DNA from 3 places in the Halobacillus trueperi genome. Region 1 is predicted to be linked to each of the others. Evidence: riboswitches for the same ligand, from Rfam matches in the RefSeq annotation. Region 1 holds a riboswitch; each other region holds the start of a gene.
The links. A riboswitch is a leader RNA that binds a small molecule or an ion and turns the genes downstream of it on or off. The one in region 1 is predicted to bind thiamine pyrophosphate.

Region 1 (7,674 bases):
TGAAACATTTGAAAAGGTGCTAGCCGAGGCACCAGTTGATATACGATCCAAACAGGAAATGTTCTATTATCAGATTTTCAGGGGTCATTTCCCAGAAGAAAAAATGCTCCATACCGTAGGCAAATGGGCCACGGCTTAACCCAAAAGGACAGATGCTAAGCGCATCTGTCCTTTTTCATAACTTATAATCTTTCGGATCGCGCCAAAGGGAAGACCCATCGCTCCAAGAGCAGTCGCCCTGCAAACGGCAGTCCACCTCACACGCAACCGCTTAGCGAGAACGCTGCCAAAAAATAAGTAAAAAATATAGAAGGTATTTTACCTCTTTAAACATAAGAGGTTGTTCCACTATAATAAAAATAACTGAATATTCAAAACTTGAAACCATAAATGCTCAAGAAGGAGGACGTTATGAATGACCAGCCTTTCCTTCAGAGAGGTTTGGGAAGCGAAGAAGCGCATATCTTCGTTTGTCCAACCCACTCCTATCCTGTACTCAGACCCGCTCTCCGAGCACACAGGGGCGCGGGTTCACTTGAAGCTCGAGCATACCCACCCTACGGGATCATTCAAGCTCAGAGGGGCTGCAAACAAAATTCTATCTCTTGACGAGAAAGACTTAAAGAAAGGTGTGACCACTTTTTCAACGGGTAACCATGGCATATCTGTTGCATATGTAGCAGCAGAGTTAGGAATTCCTTGTACGGTATGTATATCGGCCCGTGTTCCGAAGGCGAAGGTGACTCGTCTTAAAAAATTACAAGCGTCTGTGGAGATTGTGGGAAGCAGTCAAGATGAAGCAGAAGCAAGGTGTGCTGAATTGGAAAGAGACGAAGGGATGACGGTAATCAAGCCTTTTGATGATCGGGAAATCATTGCCGGTCAGGGGACGATCGCGCTTGAGGTCATGGAGCAGTGTCCTGAGGTTGATGAAGTGATCATTCCCTTGTCTGGGGGTGGGCTGTTGTCAGGTATTGCTTTTGTGATGAAATCAATTGAACCTTCTATACGTGTGACAGGAGTGACGATGAAGAAGGGAGCGGTCATGCAGGAAAGCCTTGCCAAGGGTAAGCCTGTCATTCTCGAGGAGTCTGATACGTTGGCAGACAGTCTGCTTGGAGGAATTGGGACAGAGAACCGTTACACATTTTCAATGACGAAAGCTTATATGGACGAGGGGGTGCTTGTGGAAGAGGCACAGATTGAAGAAGGGCTGCTCTTCACCCTTGAGCACCATAAGATGGTCGTGGAAGGAGCGGCTGCAACGGGGGTCGGGCACGTCCTTCATTCTAATGGTCTACAAGGAAAAAATGTTGTTGTCGTCATGAGCGGGAACAATATCGACCATGATGTAATTACAGATCTTTTGGCTAAATCGTAAGTGGGGGAGGAGTGGAGATGGGGGTTGCGGTGGAGGAAGTTTTAAAACTTCCAGTGCTCGAAAAAGCAAGAGTACAGACCCATGTGTATGATCGTCAGGTTGATTGGATCTCAGTGATTGAGACTCCTGTAGAGAACTTTGTCAGGAACAATGAATTTGTACTAAGTACAGGGGTCGGGTGTGTGGATGATGTATTGGCACTCGAAGGATATGTTGAAGATGTCATTCGCTCGGAAGCCTCCGTCCTCGCTTTTGCCACAGGACGTCATCTCTATAAAATTCCGGACCGGGTGTTAAAACTTGCGGAGAAACACGAGTTGATCGTGATGGAAATTCCATGGGAGGTCCGCTTCGGAGATATTTTACAGGACGTATTACGGTTGATCAGTGAGGAGAACCGCCAGGAACAGCAACGCACGGAAGAGATACGACAGGAGTTGATCAACTGTGTCCTGAACGGAAAAGGGCTGCAGGAGATCACATCAATCATCTACCAGAACACAGGCATTCCGACGGCCATCAGTGATCATAACAAACAGATCCGGGCGAATCAGTATTTTGATCGTTATTACATCGATGTTTTAAATGGGCATGAGCTTTCTCAGGAAGGAACCCTTGTAGAAACGGAGATGGACAGTGATCACCCGCTCAGCCATTACATTGAAACCTATGAAATCGGTGATCAGAAATGCTACCAGCTTACAATTTTATCAAACTATAAGAAACAGGGATATATTCTATTTAAGCCAAAGGACGACAAAGATTTAACGTGGGTGAATCTTCACATTTTGGAGCATGCGCTTACAGCTTGTGCCTTATATTTCGTCAAAGAGAACGCCATTGAAATGACTGAAATCAGACTTAAGGATAACTTTTTGCTGGATTTAGCCAAGCAGGAGAGGGAGATGGACAGAGCTCTTTTTTCGAAAGCGCAGCTGCTTGGTTATGATTTGGAGAAGCCTTATATTTGTCTCGTCGGCCATATCCGTTTCGTGCAGCCGGAGGAGGAACGCACCTCTTCAACGATGCCTCAAGTCAAATCATCATCGATCAACAGTCGCAATTATTACATTCAGAAGGAAGTCACTCATGCCGGAGACGCGCTGCACCGGAGGACGATGACCACCTTTGATGAAGGCGAGGTAATCGTTTATTTGGAAACGGACCGTCCGGATTACGAAGAAACCGCGAACCAGTTTCTCGACCTGATTGAGCGGAGACTTCATGAGTTATTAAAAGGGATTACGATTAGCTGGGGGATTTCCTGTCATAAAGGTGGGTATCAGACTTTTCATAAAAGCTATGAAGAGGCGGAAACGGCACTGAAAATCGGTCAGCAGCATGAAGAAGGGGAGCGGACGTTTTTCAGTGATACCAGAATGAACCGGTTGCTCATGGCACTGTCCCACGAGGAAGAAATCGGAGCGATTGTGTCAGATACGTTGGAGAAGCTGATTGATTATGACCAGAAACGGCAGACAGAACTGATTCATACGTTTATGGTCTATAACAAATACAACAGCAATGTCAGTCAGACGGCCCGTGCCCTGAACTTGCACCGCCAATCTTTGCTGCACAGATTGAGAAACATTGAACATTTGACTGGCCTCTCTCTTCTCAATGCGGATGATCTTTTTTTGCTGGAGCTGAGCGTAAGGTTATGGCTTTTGAAAAAGGTGGATGCATAGAGCGCTCCCTCGGGATGACGCTCTATTTCTCATCTTTGACTGTCGTTTTCCATTCGCCCTGATCGGTCCCGCGTTGGTCCAGCTTGACGGTCCACTGATCGGATTCTTCATCAAAGGAAAGTAGCGAAACGATCAGCACATCTGTCTGCTCTGGTTCTGTTTCGGACAAAGCTGTAGAGAGAGCTTCGGATGCTTTTAAATCCGCTCCCTGTACTTCACTCATTTCAAGCTCCTGGACTTTATCGGCGGTTGCTTGTTCTGGGTAGGATTCAGCGATATCTCCGTCTACCCACACTTCGACCTGTTTGCCAATCCAGAGACCTTCAGGAGCTTCGGATACCCACATGGCCCGTCCTTCATCCCCTGAATCATCATCCATCGGTGTGACTACGAGGATCCTGTCTTCATCTTGATCCATGACAAATCCGCTTATATCCGGATTGGTGGAGTCTGCTTCCACTTCATTCTGATCCACTTCTTCTGTTTCTGACACCCCACATGCACTAAGGAATAAAAAGAAAACCATCAACATGCCAAGCATCCATCTCATTTTCATCATTCTCACACTCCTTATCTACTTTGTTGACGTTTGAACGGGAGGAAAAGTTTCACATGACAGAAACATCCAACTTTGTTATGATGAAAATCACCAAGCGAATAAGTTTATGAAACTACTAGGGGAGCCTGAATGGGCTGAGAGGAAAGCGAGCAAGCTTTCTGACTCTTACGAACCTGATCTGGTTAATACCAGCGGAGGGAAGTAGTCTGACGATACGTGTATCGACTTACTGCATACCAGGCCAGGTCCTCTAAGGATCTGGCTTTTTTTATCTGGTTCCATTCAGCTCCTGTACGGAAAGGTGGTGAAAGATGAGAAACACAAAGATACTCACAACGATGGCCGTGCTTATTGCCATTGGAACGCTTGGAGCTCAATTTCTCTGGTTTCCGGCTGGAATTGCGAAAGCTTATCCTGTCCAGCATGCGGTTAATGTAGTCGCGGCGGTGGTGCTTGGACCCGCCCCGGCGGTCATGATTGCTTTTGTTATCGGGCTCTTACGTTTCTTATTAGGGCTCGGCACCTTTCTTGCTTTTCCGGGCGGAATGTTCGGTGCATTATTGGCAGGGCTTTGTTATCGATTCTATGAAAGAAAAAGGTCTGCGGTGATTGGTGAAGTTTTAGGTACTGGAGTCATAGGGGCTTTGGCATCTGTTCCGATTGCGCACGTCCTGATGGGAAGTTCAACAGGTGTTTTCGCGTTTGTTCCTTCTTTTGTCGTAAGCAGTGTCTCGGGGGCTTTCATTGCTGCCTTCATTTTATCACGAGTGAAAGTTGATAATATGATCTTACAACCATAATACACGGAAACTGCTAGGGGCGCGAGTATTCGCTGAGATAAGGAGACATTCCTTGGTCCCTCAATACCTGATCCGGGTCATGCCGGCGGAGGGAAGTAGTAAGAATCCCCTTCTGTCCTCTAGTAGCTTCCGAGAATAATAGGAGGCTCTATCATGTCTTTTTCCAATCAATTAAGAAAAGAAAGTCAGGATATCTATCAAAAAATCTTCACTCATCCCTTTATCCAGGGTATCGGAAAAGGGGAGGTTCCAAAAGAAGCGTTGATTCACTATATCAAGGCTGATTATGAGTATTTGAATGCCTTTATGCACGTCTATGGAATCGCCATTTCCAAATCTCAGGGAAGGGAAGACATTCAACTGTTTAACGAACAAATCGATTTTGTGTTGAACAGTGAGGTTCACCCTCACAACAATTTTTGTGAACAGATTGGCGTTTCCTATGAGGAACTGCAAGGGTATCCATTGCCGCCAACCGCTGATCACTATATTAAACATATGCTATTTCATGCCTACCAAGGAGGAATCGGAGAAATATTAGCAGCCTTGCTTCCGTGCCCGTGGACGTATTATGAAATTGGAGTCGAGCTGATGAACAGCTATCAGCCAGGGTCCGATCACCCCTTCCTCCCGTGGATCGAGTTTTATGCCAATGAGGAAGTGAAGGGTCTGACAGCGGTGTTATGTGAACGGCTTGATCAGTATGCGGAACGTGCGTCGGAATCGGAAAAACAGCGGATGAGAGAAGCCTTTCGTAAAAGTTGTCAGCTGGAATATGCCTTTTGGGATATGGCCTATACCCAAGAGCAATGGCCTTGTGAAAAGGAGGGTGTGAAATGAGACAAGTCTCATGTGCGTTGACGATTGCCGGGACCGATCCTAGTGGTGGTGCGGGTATTCAGGCAGACTTGAAAACTTTTCAGGAGTTGAAAAGTTATGGCATGAGTGTTGTGACATCAGTCGTTTCGCAAAATACGACAGGAGTGAAAGATGTTCATCACCTGCCGGAAAATTTCATTAGGAGTCAGCTGAAAGCTATTTCTGAGGATATGCCTGTCCAGGCACTGAAAACAGGGATGATTGCCAACAAGAAAATGATGAAAGTCATCAGTGAATGGTTGGATGAGGTGGGTGCTCCGTACGTCATGGACCCTGTCATGGTTGCCCAGAGTGGGGACCCGTTGATTGAAAAAGAAGATCAACGTTATTTGAAAGAATATCTTGTACCAAAGACAGCGCTCGTCACTCCCAACATCCCTGAAACGGAAGTGCTTGTTGGAGGGAAAATTGAAACAGAAGCGGATATGAGAGAAGCGGCCGAAGTGATCGTGAAAGACTTAGGTGCGGCTGCAGCCCTTGTCAAAGGGGGCCATCTCAATGGAAGAGCGGTTGATTTTTTATATGATGGGCAGTGGTTTCATGAATTTGAATCCGAACGTATTGATTCTTCCAATACACACGGGACAGGTTGTACGTATTCTGCAGCCATTACGGCATACTTGAGTCAGGGACACGCTTTGCCACAAGCCGTCAAAGAAGCGAAATACTTTGTAACAGAGGCGATCCGCCATTCCTTCGATTTAGGAAAAGGAAGTGGCCCGACCAATCATTTTGCTTTGCGTGAGGAGGTTTTCAACCAATGGCTGTAAATGTTATCGACAGAGTGAGAGAACAACGCCCACTGATCCATCACATCACGAATGCGGTCGTCATGAATTTCACAGCGAACGGACTTCTAGCATTCGGAGGATCACCGATAATGGCCAATGCCAAGCAGGAGGTTGCAGAGGTCACCCGATTGTCTCAAGGGCTGTTATTGAATATAGGGACGCTTCATGAAAACCAGGTGGAAGCGATGATTCTTGCAGGAAGAGCAGCAAAAGAGATCGGCATTCCGGTCGTCCTCGATCCTGTTGGCGCCCCTGCAACCTGCTATCGTTCAAACGTATGCCAACGTATTTTGCAGGAGGTGAAGCCGACCGTCATTAAAGGAAATGCCGGTGAAATCGCCCACCTCGTCGGTCAGGATGTGGAAACGAAAGGTGTAGACGCTACAGGAGAAGCTGACGCTGAAGCCATCGTTCGTCTAGTTGCAGAAAAATATCAGACCGGAGTCGTTTGTACTGGTGAAAAGGATGTCGGATGTATCGACGGGGACGTTTTTGTCAATGAAACCGGACACCCTCTCCTTGCTCAAATTACAGGATCCGGCTGTTTGCTGGGTTCCTTGCTCACAGCAAGCTTAACGGTAGAAGGCAATTCTAAAGAAAAGGTTCTAGCAACATTAAGTCATTATGGACGGGCGGCAGAACAAGCAGCGGATCACCCTGATGTCAAAGGTCCAGGGACATTCATTCCCAGGTTTGTCGATGCTATAGCCATGGGGGCTGAAAAATGAAAGCTTCTACCCTTAGAAAATACTTCATTATGGGCAGCCAAAACTGTAACAAAGATCCCTTGAGCATTTTGGATGAAGCGATTAAAGCTGGCATCACGTGCTTTCAATATAGGGAAAAAGGAGAAGGCGCTCTAACTGGAGAAGCGAAGTACAGTCTCGGTCATAAGCTGCGCCAACGTTGTGCTGAAGCGGGTATTTTATTTATCGTCAACGATGAAGTTGAACTTTTTGATGTGCTTAAGGCTGATGGAATCCATGTGGGGCAGAGTGATCGTAGTGTGAATGAAATCCGCTCCAACTATCCGGATACCATCATTGGATTATCTGTATCCGATCGCATTGAATTAGAACAGAGTCCGGTCAATCTTGTCGACTATTTAGGTGTTGGACCGATGTACAGAACAACGACGAAGACAGACGCCAACCCTGTAGCAGGTCCTGAATGGGTGAAGATCGTCAAACGGGAGTATCCAAACATGCCCGTAGTCGGGATTGGGGGTATCCATCCCGAAAATGCTGGTAAAGTAATAGAAGCGGGAGCGGACGGTGTCGCTGTCATTTCAGCTATTACCCAAGCTGTGGACATGTCTTCTATCGTAAAATCTCTATAAAACATAAGGAACTCATGCCTGTCATGAGTTCCTTTTATCGTTATCCGAGGGTTTTATGGTTTCCCAGACTTTCCCCTGGTTGAAGAACAGGAATATCGACCTGAACCGTATCCGGATACTTAATCCCTGCTCCTGTATTGAGTACGACCACTTCATCCTCGGCGGTAATCCAGTTTTCTGATCTTAACTTTCTGGCAGCAGCAAAGGCTGCAGCTCCTTCGGGACACACAAACGCGC
Region 2 (7,674 bases), on a different contig from region 1:
ATATTCGATAACGTCATTTTTCCGTGTTCTTCCACGTCCATATACGCTTCCCACGGGTCATAAGAAGGGGTAAGCGACTGAAGCTTCATGTTCGTACTCATAAAATATGAAACTTCCTTTCTATTAATATTTATTCGGTCGATAACCTTTACCATTCTACCATTAATATGTCTAAAACCATACAATATGTATCGGAATTATGCCGTGACATGCCAATAAGAACCTGTTTAGTTTTTACGAAGCTTTTATGGAAAGAGGAGAATAAGGGTGTGACATCGAATGATATGGGGTAACGACTAGCACAAGGGGGATTCAGATCATGAAACAAACCGTACTCATTACAGGAGCATCCAGTGGATTCGGTTTCCATACAGCAGTGAAATGTGCACAAAAAGGTTTTCGTGTTATCGCCACGATGAGAAATGTAGAAAAGGCCTCTGCGTATGAAACGCTCGATGACGAGGTACAGAACTGCATCGAAGTATGGCCGTTGGATGTGACGGATGCACAGTCGCTTGAGCGTTTTTCAGAAAAAGTGAACACGCTGGAACGACTGGATGTACTCGTCAATAATGCGGGTTATGCTGTTGGCGGATTTCTTGAACAGGTGCCGCTTGAAACGTACCGCAAGCAATTTGATACGAACGTTTTCGGTGTCATTGCCGTAACCAAAGCGGTTCTGCCATTAATGCGTAAACAGGGGAGAGGAAAGATTTTAAATGTGAGCAGTGTGAGTGGCTTGATCGGATTTCCGGGCTTATCTGCTTATGTTTCTTCCAAACATGCATTGGAAGGATTATCAGAAAGTCTCCGTTTTGAAGTGAAACCGTTCGGAATTGATGTCGCTTTGATCGAGCCGGGCTCTTACCAGACGAATATATGGTCGACAGGGCTGGAGATGCCGGAAGAAGTCCAGAACCCTGAATCTCCTTATGCCGAATACATAAAAGGGTTGTGGAGTGCGCTCAACAAAGAACCGCACGGCAATCCTCAGGATGTGTCTGACCTGATGACCGGATTGATGGAAAAAGAATCGCTAGTGAAACTCCGCTATCCGATCGGTGCCGGTGTGAGAGCCAATGTTTGGTTCAAACGTTTGCTGCCGTGGAAGTGGCTGGAAAAGACTGTGTTACAAAAAATTCTAGGAAAAGAGAAAGCCAAAGGAGTGGGGTTGAATGGAAAAAGTGATGCATGGAGCGGAGGAGATGCGCTTCGAGGGTAATGAAGTCGGAATCCTCGTGTCTCACGGGTTTACAGGAACGACGCAAAGCATGAAGCCTTTAGTTGAAGCCTATGCTAGAGCTGGGTACACCGTTTATTGTCCGAGGTTAAAAGGCCACGGAACAAGCCCTGAGGATATGGAATCGACCTCTCATATGGATTGGGTGCAATCAGTAGAAGAAGCGTACACCTGGTTGAAAGAAAGGTGTTCGAAAATATTTGTCGTAGGGTTATCAATGGGGGGAACGCTTGCGTTGTATATGGCGAGTGAGTACCGGGACATTGAAGGAGTCATTCCAATCAATGCGGCCATAGATATTCCCGCACTTGAAAATAGCCAGGGAACGGACGAACGCTTTTTAGATGCGATCGGATCGGATATCAAGGATCCTGCAACTGTCGAACTTGCGTATGACCGCACACCGGTGAAATCGATCGGAGAGCTCGTCGGATTGATGGGCAAAGTGAAGGACAGGCTCGATGAAATCCACTGTCCGATTATGATTTTCGTATCGGATGAGGATCACGTCGTTCCTCCTCACAATTCAGAAGTCATCTTCGAATCGGTATTTTCTGAACACAAAGAGATCATCCATCTGGAAAACAGTTACCATGTGGCGACCCTTGATCATGATAAGGATATGATTATCGAGCGCACCCTGGAATTTTTCCAAATGTACACGAACACAAAGTGATTGCCCGGGAAATAGAAAAGGCTTTGTAATCTAGTAAAAAATTTATTATAATAGAGACAAATCAAGAAAAGTAAACGGTATAAAGCCTTCAAGGGGAGCCTCCGGCTGAGAGTGAACGTATAGTTCTGACCCTTCGAACCTGTCAGTTAGCACTGGCGTAGGGATGGCGGCTTTTTTGATGGTGCAATGCAAAGTTGGGACTCCTCCATCAGGAAGCTTCCCTATTTAGCGTTGCTTTTTTTGTGTCTTTTTTTAGGAGGAATGTTGAAATGAGAAATCGTCGCGTTTTATTTCTCGTAGAGATTGCGATTTTTTCAGCACTCGCACTATTGTTGGATATCATCCCGTTTTTATCGTTTAAACTGTGGGCGCAGGGAGGATCGGTTTCCTTTGCCATGGTCCCAGTCTTCATCATGGCGTTCCGTTGGGGGGTAAAAGGTGGTGTCACCACCGGTTTGCTTTTAGGAATCTATCAAATCATGACAGGCGCCTATATTATGACCCCTCTTCAGGCGTTTCTTGACTATGTCGTCGCCTTTGCTGTGATTGGAACAGCTGGCTTAGTAGCAAAACCGCTATGGAATGCGATCAAATCGAAAGAGTCCCGTCGATTGGTCGGATGGATCATTGTCGGCTGCCTGATCGGAAGTGTGCTGCGCTTTTTCGGACACTTTTTTGCAGGCATCGTTTTTTATGGCGAGTTCGCCCCTGAAGGCCAGCCGGTCTGGTTGTATTCCCTCGTCTATAATGGTGGATACATGCTTCCGGCGTTTATCTTAAGCAGTATCGTCGTCAGTCTCCTATTTGTAAAACGACCAACACTATTAAGCCATTAATAAGAATCCCCCGATTGGTGTTTCGGCATCAATCGGGGGATTTTAGTTATTTCTTTATCATTGTTCAATCTCATTAACGCTCCGATTGAGGAAGACTCAGTTTCGAGACTTTTGTTGAGTGGATGGGGACTGCGGGGTATGACTCGCTTTCCGCGGGAGCGCGGTGAGCCTCCTCGGACTGCGTCCTGTGGGGTCTCACCAAGCACTTTTTTCCCGCAGGAGTCTCGCCATTCCCCTCCGCCCCTTTGCCATATAAGTATCTTGAAACCACTTCCGGAATAAGTCGCTTTTTATGCCCATGGTAATTGGAGGGGAATGAACTCCTAAGGACGCTATTCTGCATACGAAAAGCTTGTTATAGAGCGCTTTATGCTTATAACACATGGATAGTGGAAGGCACCCTCCCACAGTAAAGGGGGTTCGTTTCTCACCTTCATGGAATGGGGTGGTTGGGAAGCTGCGAGACTCCCGTGGGAGAAAGGAGATAGGCGAGATCCCGCAGGACGAAGTCCGAGGAAGCTTGCCACTCCCCCACAGGAAAGCGAGTAGCTTCCCAGCCACCCCTAACACTCAACTCGGCAAACGAACCCCGAAGTCTCGAAATCGAGTCTTCCACAATCCTGCCATTTAGTCGAATAAAATGCTTTTTATTTGATTTTTTCTTCTATCGAGGTTTGAAACGGGCGATTATAGTGAAAATAAGATAAGCACTCTAGTTGGGGAGGCTACGTAATGGACCGTTTAAAGCGGATTGGGAAAAGTAAGTGGTTTTGGATTATCGTCATCATTATAGCTATTTTAAGTGTTACGATTGCTTATCACACTTCATGGAAAGCTCTTCCTGAGGGGGTTTCCTATGAAGGGGAAAAGCACAAGATGGAAAATATTGAGTTTTTCCGTGATTTAACATACGAAAATGAAGCAGGAAAGACCGTGCATGACCTTCAGGTTTTTGAAGAGATCAATCAAACCATATCGGAAGCTGAAGACTTTATTGTAGCGGATATGTTCTTATTCAATGGCTACACGAATGGGAAAAACGAGTTTCCTCAGATCTCAAGTAATCTAGTGGATGCCATTTTAAAAAGGAAAGAGGAAGTCCCTGATTTGAAAGTGGTTTTCATAACCGATCAAATCAACACGATTTACGGGTCGTATGAATCGGAGACGATCAAGCGTCTGGAAGATGGAGGGGTCGATGTCGTTTTGACCAATTTGAATAAATTGAGAGATTCGAATCCTTTATATTCGAGCGTTTGGCGGCTGTTGTTTTCCTGGATGGGTACCGGAGATAACGGTTGGATCAGTAATCCTATGGCCAAAGAAGCTCCGGATGTGACGCTCAGATCGTATATGAAACTGTTGAACATCAAGGCGAACCATAGGAAAATCCTTGTCACGGAGAAATCTGCAATTGTCTCGACAGCAAACCCTCATGATGCCAGTGGTTATCATGAAAACGTGGCGTTCAAGATGACAGGGCCGATCATCAAAGATATTTTAGAAGCCGAAGAAGCCGTTGTTAACTATTCAGGGGAGGCTGATTTTCCTGAATATGAGAACCGGAATTGGGAGGCCCAGGAAGGTCCTCTGACGACTCAATTTGTAACGGAAGGGAAAATTTATCGAGCGGTTCTCGATGAATTGTCGGAAGCAGGTGAAGGGGATACCGTCTGGCTCGGAATGTACTATCTGGCTGATAAGAAAACCATGAGCTCGCTTGATGATGCAGCCAACCGAGGAGCTACGGTGAACATTGTGATGGATCCAAACAAAAAGGCGTTTGGTCATGAAAAAACCGGCATTCCTAATTTACCTGTAGCTGCCGAGTTGCAGCGCCTTGGTAATGAGAATATCCATTTGCGCTGGTATGACGTCAATATCGAGCAGTATCACACGAAAATGCTGTATATCGACCATCCTGAGGAGGATGTCATCATCGCGGGGTCTGCGAACTATACGCGTCGTAACCTATCCAACTTAAACTTGGAAGCCGATGTTGTCATCAAAGGGAATGGAGAAGAACAAGTATTTACAGATGTAAATGATTACTTTACACGTATATGGAACAATGAAGATGGACATTACACGGCTGACTATAAAGAATACCAGGATAATTTAACATTCATCCGTTATGCCACCTATTATTTGCAGAAATGGACATGGTTTACGACATACTGATAGAAAAGGAGCGCACATTCCGTGCGCTCCTTTCTTTTTATAATAGTGTTTCTGCTTTAGCAGGGTTTGTCACAATAAGGAGAACTTTCCCTTCATCCAAATCTTCTTCGTATTCTTCTGCTTCCTGTTCAGAAAATCCGATTTCCTGAAGTTTTGTGCGTAGTTCGTCGCCCTGTTTGCTGAAGAGATTGCTGATTACGTTTTTGATGTCCTGTTCGGAAAGGCCGATGGTATTGGCGTTGACGTTTTTAGCAATACGGTCTGTACGGTCGTCATCGTGCGACAGGATGTAAATGTCTTTGTTGTCGATGCCTTCGTCTTTTAAGCGCTTCACATCTTCCATCAGTTTTTCATCATTTGTGTATTCACGCACTGTCGGTTTCATCGTTGATCTCTCCCTTTTTTTAATAGCTGCTACGGTATGGAATGTACCCGGGTGGAGGTGAATTAAACGTGTGAATGGGCAGAGGTTTTATCAACCAAAACGAAAAGGATATCAATCAAAACGTAAAAATATCAATTGAAAATTTCATATATCAATTAAAAATTCAATAAATCAACTGAAATCTAGATATAACAATTAAGCTTCTAATTGCTAAACCGCAAACCGAAATCTTGCAGGAATTTGTCCAAAAACCTCGAATTACATACAAGATTGGAGGGGAGAAAATGAAATCAAAGATCATCGCTACGTTTTCTATTTGTGCTCACGACCCTGAAACAGGGGAGTGGGGCGTTGCCGTACAGTCGAAGTTTTTAGGTGTTGGATCGATTGTTCCGTGGGCGAAAGCAGGTGTGGGAGCGATTGCAACCCAGGCGCTAGGAAACCCGCAGTACGGGCCGGACGGACTGAGCCTGCTCGAACAAGGGCTTTCAGCTGAGGAAGTGATCGAGCGGTTAACTTCCGAGGATCCACAAAAGGAAGACCGCCAAGTCGGAATTGTCGATGCGAAAGGAAACGGAGCTACGTTTACAGGTAAGGAGTGCTACGAGTGGGCTGGTGGCAAAGCCGGCAAACACTATGCGGCGCAAGGGAACATTCTTGTGAATGAGGAGACCGTCACCGATATGGGGGAAGCTTTTGAACAGGCGGAAGGTTCTCTTGCTGACCGTTTAATGGCTGCGATTAAAGCCGCTCAGCGTGCGGGGGGAGACAGCCGTGGGAAACAATCGGCAGCTATTCTCGTCGTGAAAGATAAAGCAGGGTATGGAGAGCTCAGTGACGTCGCCGTCGATCTCCGAGTCGATGATCATCCGGAACCGATTGAAGAACTGGACCGCATCTATCAGCTGCACCAACTCTATTTCGGGGCATCCGATCCTGAGGATGTCGTAGGACTGGATGGTGAGGTGAAGGCAGAGGTCGAAAGTCACTTGCGTCGTCTCGGTTATCTCGAGTCAGAGGACGTTACTCTTGATGAGTTTTACGATACGTTCACGACATATTTACACACGGAGAACTTCGAAAGCCGTGAGCAGGAGCGCGGTAAGATTGATTTGAAAGTTCTTGAATACATGAAAAAACAATGAGTTTGAAAGCCGTACATGAGAGATGTGCGGCTTTTTGATTGAACTATTTTCAATGAATCCTTTTACCTAATAGAGAAAAGTTCAGCAACTTTTGTCTTTTCTGTGAAATTCATAAATGCGTTTGCAAAAACCACACCATCGGTATAAAATATAAGTAAAGCAGGTCATCTGATGACCTTACTTTTATACATGTATTGAGAGCGTTGACAAATCGAGTGGTGGGGGAGGATTTATATGATTTTATTCGTGGCTTTGAGTGCGATACTCGCTCCTTTTATTTTTCTGGTCCTTTTACGAATGCCGGCGAAAAAAGGGATGTTGTATAGCGCATTGATTGTGATCGGCCTTGCTTACTTCGTATGGGGTGTGGGGGAGAAGGTGATTGCTGCCTCTATACTGGAGGGGGCGCATAAGACGTTAACCATCCTGTTTATCTTATTCGGAGCGATTGTTCTTTTGAACACTTTAAGGAACACGGGTGCGGTGGACAGGATCAATCAAGGATTCCGGAGCATTTCCAAAGATATGAGAGTACAGATTGTCATTGTGGCCTTCTTATTCGGCGCCTTGATCGAAGGAGCCGCGGGGTTTGGGACGCCGGCGGCTGTGACAGGGCCTTTGATGGTGGCTTTAGGATTTTCACCACTGGCTGCCGCGGCCATCGCGCTTATTGCGGATAGTTCAGCGGTTTCTTATGGAGCAGTTGGCACCCCGATCCAGGTCGGATTGAGTAATATTCCGGGAGCAGATCTTTCTTTTTACAAAGAAATCGGAGTACAAGTCGCGTTCTTTGATCTGTTTGCAGGAAGTTTCATTCCACTTATTCTTGTAGTCATTCTAACCGTCTTTTTTGGGAATCAGCGGAAACTCAAGGATATTAAACAAATGATTCCGTGGACACTTTTGGTCGGTTTCACCTATACATTATCCGCTTATCTTTATGCAAGCCTTTTCGGTCATGAGTTCGTCGCGATTTTAGCTTCTTTGACCGGCCTGCTCGTTGCCACCTTGACGGCGAAGAAAGGTTTTCTGCTTCCTGATGAACCTTGGCAGGAAGCCCTTCAAGAGGAGAAGGGGGCCGATGAACCTGTCTCTATGAGCTTGTGGGCGGCTTGGGCTCCTTATGTGATCATTGTCTTACTCTTACTTGTGACAAGGATCGTTCCGTCAGTCAAATCATTCGCGTTGACCTGGGTTGATCTTTCCTGGAC
Region 3 (7,674 bases), on a different contig from region 1:
CTGGAACCGTCCCTGCGCTTCCACTATTGTGCTTGTCTGAAGGGTAAATAAAAGGATAGAATAGGGGAAAGAAAATGGAATCATAGATGATCCATTTAGTTCAAAGGCATAGCCACAGATCATAATAGCATTTGTACAAGGAGCTCAACAATTAGCCGGATTTTCAGGGGCCCTTGACTTATGATGACATGATGGTTCAAATCTGATAAATAAATGAAGACTATGAACAAGCCTGGAATCAGGTGAAAAAGTTTGGTTTTAAAGCATATTCACAGTTTACAAACCATGGAAAGGAGGAAGGAATGTGAAAAATCCTGTAGTCATTGTTGGTGCTGGTTTAAGCGGTCTGCGTGCTGCATCTCTACTTGCTGCCCAAGGCGTAGAGTGTAAGGTGCTGGAGGCACGAGATCGGATTGGCGGTAGGGTCTTGAGTACTTCAGATCCAAATAGACCTGACCTGGGCAAATTCGACCTCGGCCCTACTTGGTACTGGCCGCAATATGAAAGCACGATTACCAACCTTGTTCAAGAACTGAATCTAGAAACGTTCGTCCAGCACACAAAAGGGGCGATGCTTTCAGAACGATCCCAAAACATGTCGCCAGAGCGTTTTGTGCTTCCGGAAAATTCGAATGAAAGGTCAATTCGCCTCAAAGGCGGGGTGCAGTCTCTGATCGATGCTGTAGAAGATACGATTCCTTCCGGGTTCATTGAGCTTGGAACCCGAGTTACAGCCATTCAACTTGATAAAGATGGGGCTATTACTGTGGAAGCAGACATTAAGGATAGAAGGAGAAAAAAAGTTTCAGCAAGTGCTGTTATCTTAGCATTACCACCACGGATGGTGGCGCATCATATTGATTTTTCTCCTTCACTCCCTCAAGATACGATCAATGACCTAATAAGCAAACCTACGTGGATGGCTGGACAAGCCAAAGCAATAGCAGTCTACGATCGTCCCTTTTGGAGGGAGGCAGGCCTCTCTGGATTTGCAACAAGTTGGGTGGGACCGTGTTACAAGAAATCCATGATGCTTCTCCTGAAAAAGGGTCTGGTGCATTATTTGGATTCTTCGGCATGCCACCGAAAGGGCGCCGGGAAATGGGGGAGGATCAAGTGTTACAATTGGTCATCGATCAATTGGTCAGGCTTTTTGGAACCTCCGCTCAAAACGTGAGGGCGATCCTATACAAAGATTGGTCCAAAGATTCCGAAACCGCTGCTGAGGAAGATTTAGAGCCGCTCAGAGATTTTCCGAGCTATGGTCTACCAGAGAAAAAAGGGGTATGGGAAAAGAAAATTATATTTTCTGGTACAGAGGCCGATTCAGAGTCTGGTGGCCATCTTGATGGTGCCCTCCTGGCAGCTGAAAAGGCAGTTAATGAAATCAATATTCTAAATAACAACTTTTGAATGAGTATTAGAAAGACGCGTAGGAGATTCTTTTTGTAGTAGCCTAGTAACAAACGTCCGATTGTCTTATACTCGTGAACGCCCCATTCGAAACTAAAATATGACCGGACAATATTTATAAAGAAAAAACCAATCTACCGCCATAGATTGGTTTTTTCTTTTGAGATATCTTTAAGTATAGGTTTTCTTTTAATGGAGTTTTTATTGTAATGTCTTAACATTAGGATAAGATCATCACGGTCCAGCAACTTCACTTTGTTTTTATGTGCTTGTACAATGGCTGCATTCGTATAGAATTGATTGGTTATGACCCACCTCTTATTGGCTTTATAATACCCTGAAGCACCAACTATTTCATTTACGGCTGATATTCCTATATTGTTAGAGGACCTTTTCGCTTGGACTACAATGACATCTGATCCTTTTCTTAAGACAAGGTCTGCTCCATAATCACCAGACTTAGGAGTTCGTTTTACATCATATCCTTCACTTCTTAATAAGTGAGAAAGGACTGTTTCAAACTGAATACCACTCATTGAATCGATTTCTTCCATTAGATCATTCAATTGATTGCTGTTATAGGATAAGTTGTTGTATTTCTTCAGAATTATTTTAATGACCAAAAAAGCTAAGTAAATAACCGAATAAAGAAAGAAAAGAAGGAATGAAAGATATATGATTCCATCAGTAGGAAATAGACAAACAACACAGTAATAAAGCAAGTTTGAAATTCCAATGAATTTCGCCTTCTCTGATAATGACCAGTACTTGAATTGTTGTATTTTTTTCCATTGCTTTATGTAGTATTTAAATATTTTAATCAACCACCTTATATAAGATCAGATGGTATTTTGCCCAATGATTAGGAGATTATACTGGTTTGGAATTACTCTTGCCGAAATGGATGAAAGTAATAAAAAATAGTGCCTGACCCCCACTGCGCTGAAGTGTTAACGTGGTGGGGGTCAGGCACGAACATTAGCACTTGCAGGCATGTACGGTCCTTCTTCCGTTGACATCCAACAACATTTAGACCGCATGTATGGCTCCCGTTTAAGTCATGCGACTCATTTAGTCTGGGCAACAGGTGGAAGTTTGGTGCCAAAAGATATTATGGAAGGTTTTGTTTCTAAAGGGACATCATTTCTTCGTCAGGAAGAATAGAAAAAACGAACCTGTTGTAGTCACCCTCACGGCACAACTGTGAAGAGCGGGGATGGGTCGGCGCTTCCTGATTAAAAAGGCCTGAATGAAAGTGTCCGCCCCCAGTGCGTTAACACTTTAGCTAAGCGGGATCAGGCACTGATAATTTTAAATGACCAACACTTCCATTCAATAGATATATTCTATCTAATAAAAAAACACTGCAATCTTATCTTTAACGATTGCAGTGTTTTGAATTTTACTATACTATGCAGAGATTTCTTCGCTGGCACGTGTATTTCCCTTATAGATAAAGTAAAGAGCAATAATCATAAAGAGTAATGCAAAACCACGTTTCATATCCAAAGGAATTACTAAACTGTTGAACCAACCGAAATTATCAATAAGAATACCGATGACAAGCTGACCGATGATAACCGTAATATTGGTTGCAATGACCCCGATTTTAGGGACAGCGGCTATTATGAAAAGTAAAAACAACACACCTAAAAATACGGCGCTTAATTGCCATTTAGGTACTTCTACAATGGCAAGCAAATTTCCATGACCAAAGAATAGTATAATAATTGCTAGAAACATGGTTCCAGTCAGAAAAGTTAACAGGGTCGTTTCGATGGTTCCTGCTTTACGACCGAATGTACCATTAACAGCTGATTGTGCGCTTAATGTGAGACCACCTAAAAAGGTGAATAGAATCATTAATATACCCATTTCGAGACCTCCTAGTAAACTAAAATAAGTGCTATAATCATTGAAATAACAGCGAATATTTTTTCTTTATTGACTCTGGATTTCTTGCTTCCAAGCCAACCATAATGTTCAATCACTATACTCATTACTAATTGACCAATAATTACTGCAACCATAGTTATTCCGACACCGACAAATGGAACACTTATAACAATAGATGTTAAATAGACAACTCCCAAGACACCCCCAAGCAGTGTCCATTTAGGTGCTTCAACGATATAAGAAAATTTCCCTTTTCCAAAGAATAGCCAAAGTAATCCGAGGATGATCGAACCAATAAAGAAGTTATAAAAACTAGTTTCCAGTTTTCCTATCGTTTTTCCTAATTCACCATAAATAGCTCCTTCAAAACTAAGCGCTGCTCCTGCCAATAACGCTAATATATATGAGATGTAACGCATGGAATGAATTCCTCCTGAGATCTTTATATTTAAATATCTAGAATAATCGATATATTATATTAAAAAAGAAACAGAAATCAACCAACTCAGATTTCTGTTTTAAGGTATTCAGCAAACTGACGAATGGCTTCTTCATTTCTTCGATAGTATGTCCACTGGCCATAACGGACAGATTCAAGAAGACCAGCTTTCTGCATCATCGTCAAGTAGTGAGATACCGTAGATTGAGAAGCTTCGGCTTTTTCTTGAATGTCACCTACACATACTCCCCCTTTATAACTTACCTCCTTTGGCAGGTGAGCGCCTTGTTTAGGAAAATGCTTCTCCGGTTCCTTCAGCCACTGTAAAATGTTAAGTCTAGTTTTGTTGGATAAAGCCTTAAATACATCAATTGGTTCCATAAACCATATTATATATCGGTTTTTATCGATATGTCAATTTAGCAGATATTAAATAAGAGGTGGAACCATAAAATTCAGGGAAGGTTCTAAAAAAGATTGCCCACTTTAGCCATATAAAGCAGACAGTCTTTTAATAATTTGGCAATATCTAATAGAAGAATTTCCTCATTTGCGTCTTAAGAGGTGTAACAAAGCCTGCACAAGAGCTGCAGTCACTCATGCCTCTCTATCGATTACCAAAGCCAAAATTATTTGGATGTGCAGAAGAAGTAGCAGATCAAATTCAACCCTGGTACGAAGCAGGAGTATCCTGCAGGTTTCGTGCTTTTATCGATTTAGTCGTTGCTATGTGACAAGAAAAAGGAATTTCCCGTGTGCGCTTCCTGAGTAAAAAGGCCTGACCCCAAGTGCTCTTTTTAGCGGAGTGGGATCAGGCATTTTTAATGTCTATATTTATCTTCTGAAATTTCCTATGACTTCTACCGTTTCACTGACACTAACAAATGCTTTGGGGTCAATACTTGTAATCAGTGATTTAACTAATGCAAGCTCATAACGCGTAATAACCGTATAGAGCACTTTACGTTCTGTGTTTGAATATCCACCTTGACCGTACATGACAGTGATGCCACGGATTAAATTATCCAGCAGCTCACTTTTCACTTCTTCCCCACGATCGGATACAACCATTAAGCTAAGCTTCACATGGCGGGTATGAACACGGTCGATAACTATTCCAGTAATATAAATGGATATCATGGTGTACAGAGCTAATTCCCATGAAAAAACAAAGCCGGAGATAAAAACAACCACACTATTGATAGCAAAAATCAATACTCCTAACGGGATATCACGCTTCAACGTGAGGAGAAGCCCAATAATATCAGCTCCACCACCGGATCCGTAAAACCTGATGATCAAACCAATGGATCCACCAGCAATCGCTCCTCCGAATACACAGGCTAACAAGGCATCTTCGGTTACTTGAGTGACAGGGAGATATTGCATCGTGATGGAGGTGACAACTACGGAAAATATGCTATTCGCAATAAACTCTTTTCCCAGCTTCATCCATCCTAGAATAAAGATCGGGGCATTCAGAACCACTAACCAAATACCCGCACTTATAGGAGTAAGTATCCCGAACACCATAGCCAGCCCGGTCACCCCACCTGTTAAGACTTCATTGGGGATCAAAAACAGGTTGAAGGCTGCTCCTAAAATGATGGAGGCGGCAAATAGTACTGATAAATTTTTCAAGCGACTCATGAAAACACTCCAATTCATGCTATAGAAAATACTAAATGAATTCTAGGGGCCATGAATTTGAAAGTCAATGATATTTTAATTGATAAGTTTTTCAGGAATGTTTTGACAATGATTCAGAACATGTTACGATATCAGTGAAATCAAAAAACATAGACGATCCACTAGGGGTGCCTTCTCACAAGGCTGAGATTAAAGTGTAGCTTTAAGACTCTTAGAACCTGATCTGGTTGATACCAGCGTAGGGAAGTGGCGGTTACGTGTATCTTAAGCTACATATAGATGTTTACACATGAAACCACTTTCTTTACGCATATGAAGAAAGTGGTTTTTTTAGTGTCTGGAAATAGATGCATAGAGTGCTTGCATCTTATTTCTTTTTTCCTTGACCGTGGATCGTCGGGAAAAGGAGAGATTGATCATGAAATTTTCACAACAGATTCGCGACGCGGTGAACCCCATTTGGGAAGCAAGTTTCAACCATCCATTTGTCAAAGGGATTGGAGAAGGGACGTTATCCCTCGACCAGTTCCGCTACTATGTCCTTCAGGATTCTTATTATTTATCCCATTTTTCCAGAGTCCAGGCGATGGGAGCGGCAAAGTCCGAGGACATGAAAACGATGGCCAGTATGGCATCTCATGCTCAAGGGACGTATGAAGCAGAGATGGAGCTTCACGAGAACTTTTCAAAAAGGCTCGGAATCACAGAAGAGGAGCGCAACCAGTTCACTCCTTCTCCGACGGCGTATGCGTACGCCTCCCATATGTACCGGGGCGCCTACCATGGGGATTTGGGAGAGATTATCGCTACGATTCTTCCGTGCTATTGGCTTTATTATGAAGTCGGGGAGCACTTGAAAGATCATCAGCCGGAAGAACCGATTTATCAGGAGTGGATCGGCACCTATGGCGGGGATTGGTTCCGGACGCTCGTAGAGGAGCAGATCCAGCGGCTGGATGATCTGGCGGAATTGAAATCGGAAGCGGGCCGTGAGCGGATGAAAGAGTTGTTTGTGATTAGCAGTCAGTATGAATACAAGTTTTGGGAAATGGCTTATGTCATGGAAGAATGGCCGTTTGATATGAGAACTTCTCTCTTGGCAGGGAAAGGAGAGTGAATCGTGAGGCCGTCCATTCATGTGATTTCTACAGGAGAGCAGACGTTTGCTGAACTAAGCGAGACAGTGAGCGCGGTCCAGCAGGAAATCGATTTTCTCCACATTCGAGAAAAGCAACGCTCTGCTGCTGAAATTTTTGCTGGCATTCAACAGCTGACGGATGCCGGTTTTCCAATGGAGCGTATCATCCTCAATGACAGGGCTGACGTTGCTTTTGTAGCAGGAGGCTTCGGGGTGCAGTTGACTCACCACAGCCTCCCAGTCTCACAAGTGAAGCAAACCTTTCCCGAACTGAATGTAGGGAAATCCGTTCATTCATTAAAAGAGGCCATAGATGCCAAAGAGGAAGGAGCGGATTTTTTCCTATACGGAAATATCTATCCGACCTCCTCCAAGCCGGGAAAAGCGGGGAAAGGATTGGATTCGCTCCGTGAAATCATCCGGCATGTCGGCTGCTCGGTAGTTGGCATTGGTGGGATAACTCCGGAGCGGTCAGTGGATGTCATTCGTACGGGAGCTCAGGGGATTGCAGTCATGTCAGGCATTCTCCAGGCGGAGGACCCTGTGAAAGCAGCGCAGGCTTACAGGAAGGAAATCGATGGAGGGAGGATGTTATGAATAAGCATTATGAAACGATTGTTGTCGGTGCTGGGGTGATCGGCAGTTCCATCGCGTATCATTTGGCCAAGCGGGGATGCTCTGTTCTTCTTCTGGAACGGGAGTCGATTGCCGGCAAAGCATCTTCGGCTGCTGCTGGCATGCTTGGAGCGCAGTCGGAGCTGAAAGACGGAAACGATTCATTGTATTCACTCGCTAAAGCAAGTCGGGCGATGTTTCCGGCACTGGCTGAAGAGTTGAAAGCGTATAGCGGCATCGATATTGGGCTCCAGCAAAAGGGCATCTATAAAATGGCTACAAATGAAGAAGAAAGAGAAGAGCTGATCGCGTATGGGGAAGTTCAAAGAGACCGTGGGGAGGAAGCGAGGTGGATGGAGCCTGCTGAATTGCAAAGGGAAGAGCCGGCGGTGTCTTCTCAGTTGAGTGGCGCGTTATTTCTCCCCAACGATGGCCAAGTGTCCGCTCCAGATTTGTCGAAGGCTTTTGCCATGTCAGCGGTAGAGCTTGGGGCAGAACTTCTCGAGTACACCGATGTACAAAG

Region 2: it holds a riboswitch for thiamine pyrophosphate, as region 1 does, so the genes downstream of both, thiT (energy-coupled thiamine transporter ThiT) here and tenA (thiaminase II) in region 1, are expected to answer to the same signal.
Region 3: it holds a riboswitch for thiamine pyrophosphate, as region 1 does, so the genes downstream of both, tenA (thiaminase II) here and tenA (thiaminase II) in region 1, are expected to answer to the same signal.

The regions. Positions count from the first base shown of each region.
Region 1 is NZ_QUAE01000004.1:259,421-267,094, forward strand. It holds gene asnB (asparagine synthase B) at 1-139, shown strand, start outside; gene DYE48_RS07790 (threonine/serine dehydratase) at 416-1,381, shown strand; gene DYE48_RS07795 (PucR family transcriptional regulator) at 1,399-3,069, shown strand; gene DYE48_RS07800 (DUF3221 domain-containing protein) at 3,092-3,628, opposite strand; TPP riboswitch at 3,736-3,845, shown strand; gene thiW (energy coupling factor transporter S component ThiW) at 3,940-4,428, shown strand; TPP riboswitch at 4,434-4,539, shown strand; gene tenA (thiaminase II) at 4,582-5,268, shown strand; gene thiD (bifunctional hydroxymethylpyrimidine kinase/phosphomethylpyrimidine kinase) at 5,265-6,077, shown strand; gene thiM (hydroxyethylthiazole kinase) at 6,068-6,826, shown strand; gene thiE (thiamine phosphate synthase) at 6,823-7,437, shown strand; gene DYE48_RS07830 (threonine synthase) at 7,478-7,674, opposite strand, start outside.
Region 2 is NZ_QUAE01000001.1:311,194-318,867, forward strand. It holds gene yfkAB (radical SAM/CxCxxxxC motif protein YfkAB) at 1-101, opposite strand, end outside; gene DYE48_RS01635 (SDR family oxidoreductase) at 320-1,222, shown strand; gene DYE48_RS01640 (alpha/beta hydrolase) at 1,176-1,916, shown strand; TPP riboswitch at 1,998-2,097, shown strand; gene thiT (energy-coupled thiamine transporter ThiT) at 2,186-2,752, shown strand; gene DYE48_RS01655 (phospholipase D family protein) at 3,485-4,933, shown strand; gene DYE48_RS01660 (YflT domain-containing protein) at 4,971-5,318, opposite strand; gene DYE48_RS01665 (DUF1028 domain-containing protein) at 5,603-6,463, shown strand; gene DYE48_RS01670 (L-lactate permease) at 6,698-7,674, shown strand, end outside.
Region 3 is NZ_QUAE01000008.1:157,756-165,429, reverse strand. It holds partial or broken gene DYE48_RS12060 (flavin monoamine oxidase family protein) at 305-1,413, shown strand; gene DYE48_RS12055 (restriction endonuclease) at 1,548-1,979, opposite strand; gene DYE48_RS12050 (DMT family transporter) at 2,824-3,288, opposite strand; gene DYE48_RS12045 (DMT family transporter) at 3,300-3,728, opposite strand; gene DYE48_RS12040 (ArsR/SmtB family transcription factor) at 3,815-4,129, opposite strand; gene DYE48_RS12035 (YitT family protein) at 4,583-5,398, opposite strand; TPP riboswitch at 5,552-5,660, shown strand; gene tenA (thiaminase II) at 5,817-6,515, shown strand; gene DYE48_RS12025 (thiamine phosphate synthase) at 6,519-7,133, shown strand; gene thiO (glycine oxidase ThiO) at 7,130-7,674, shown strand, end outside.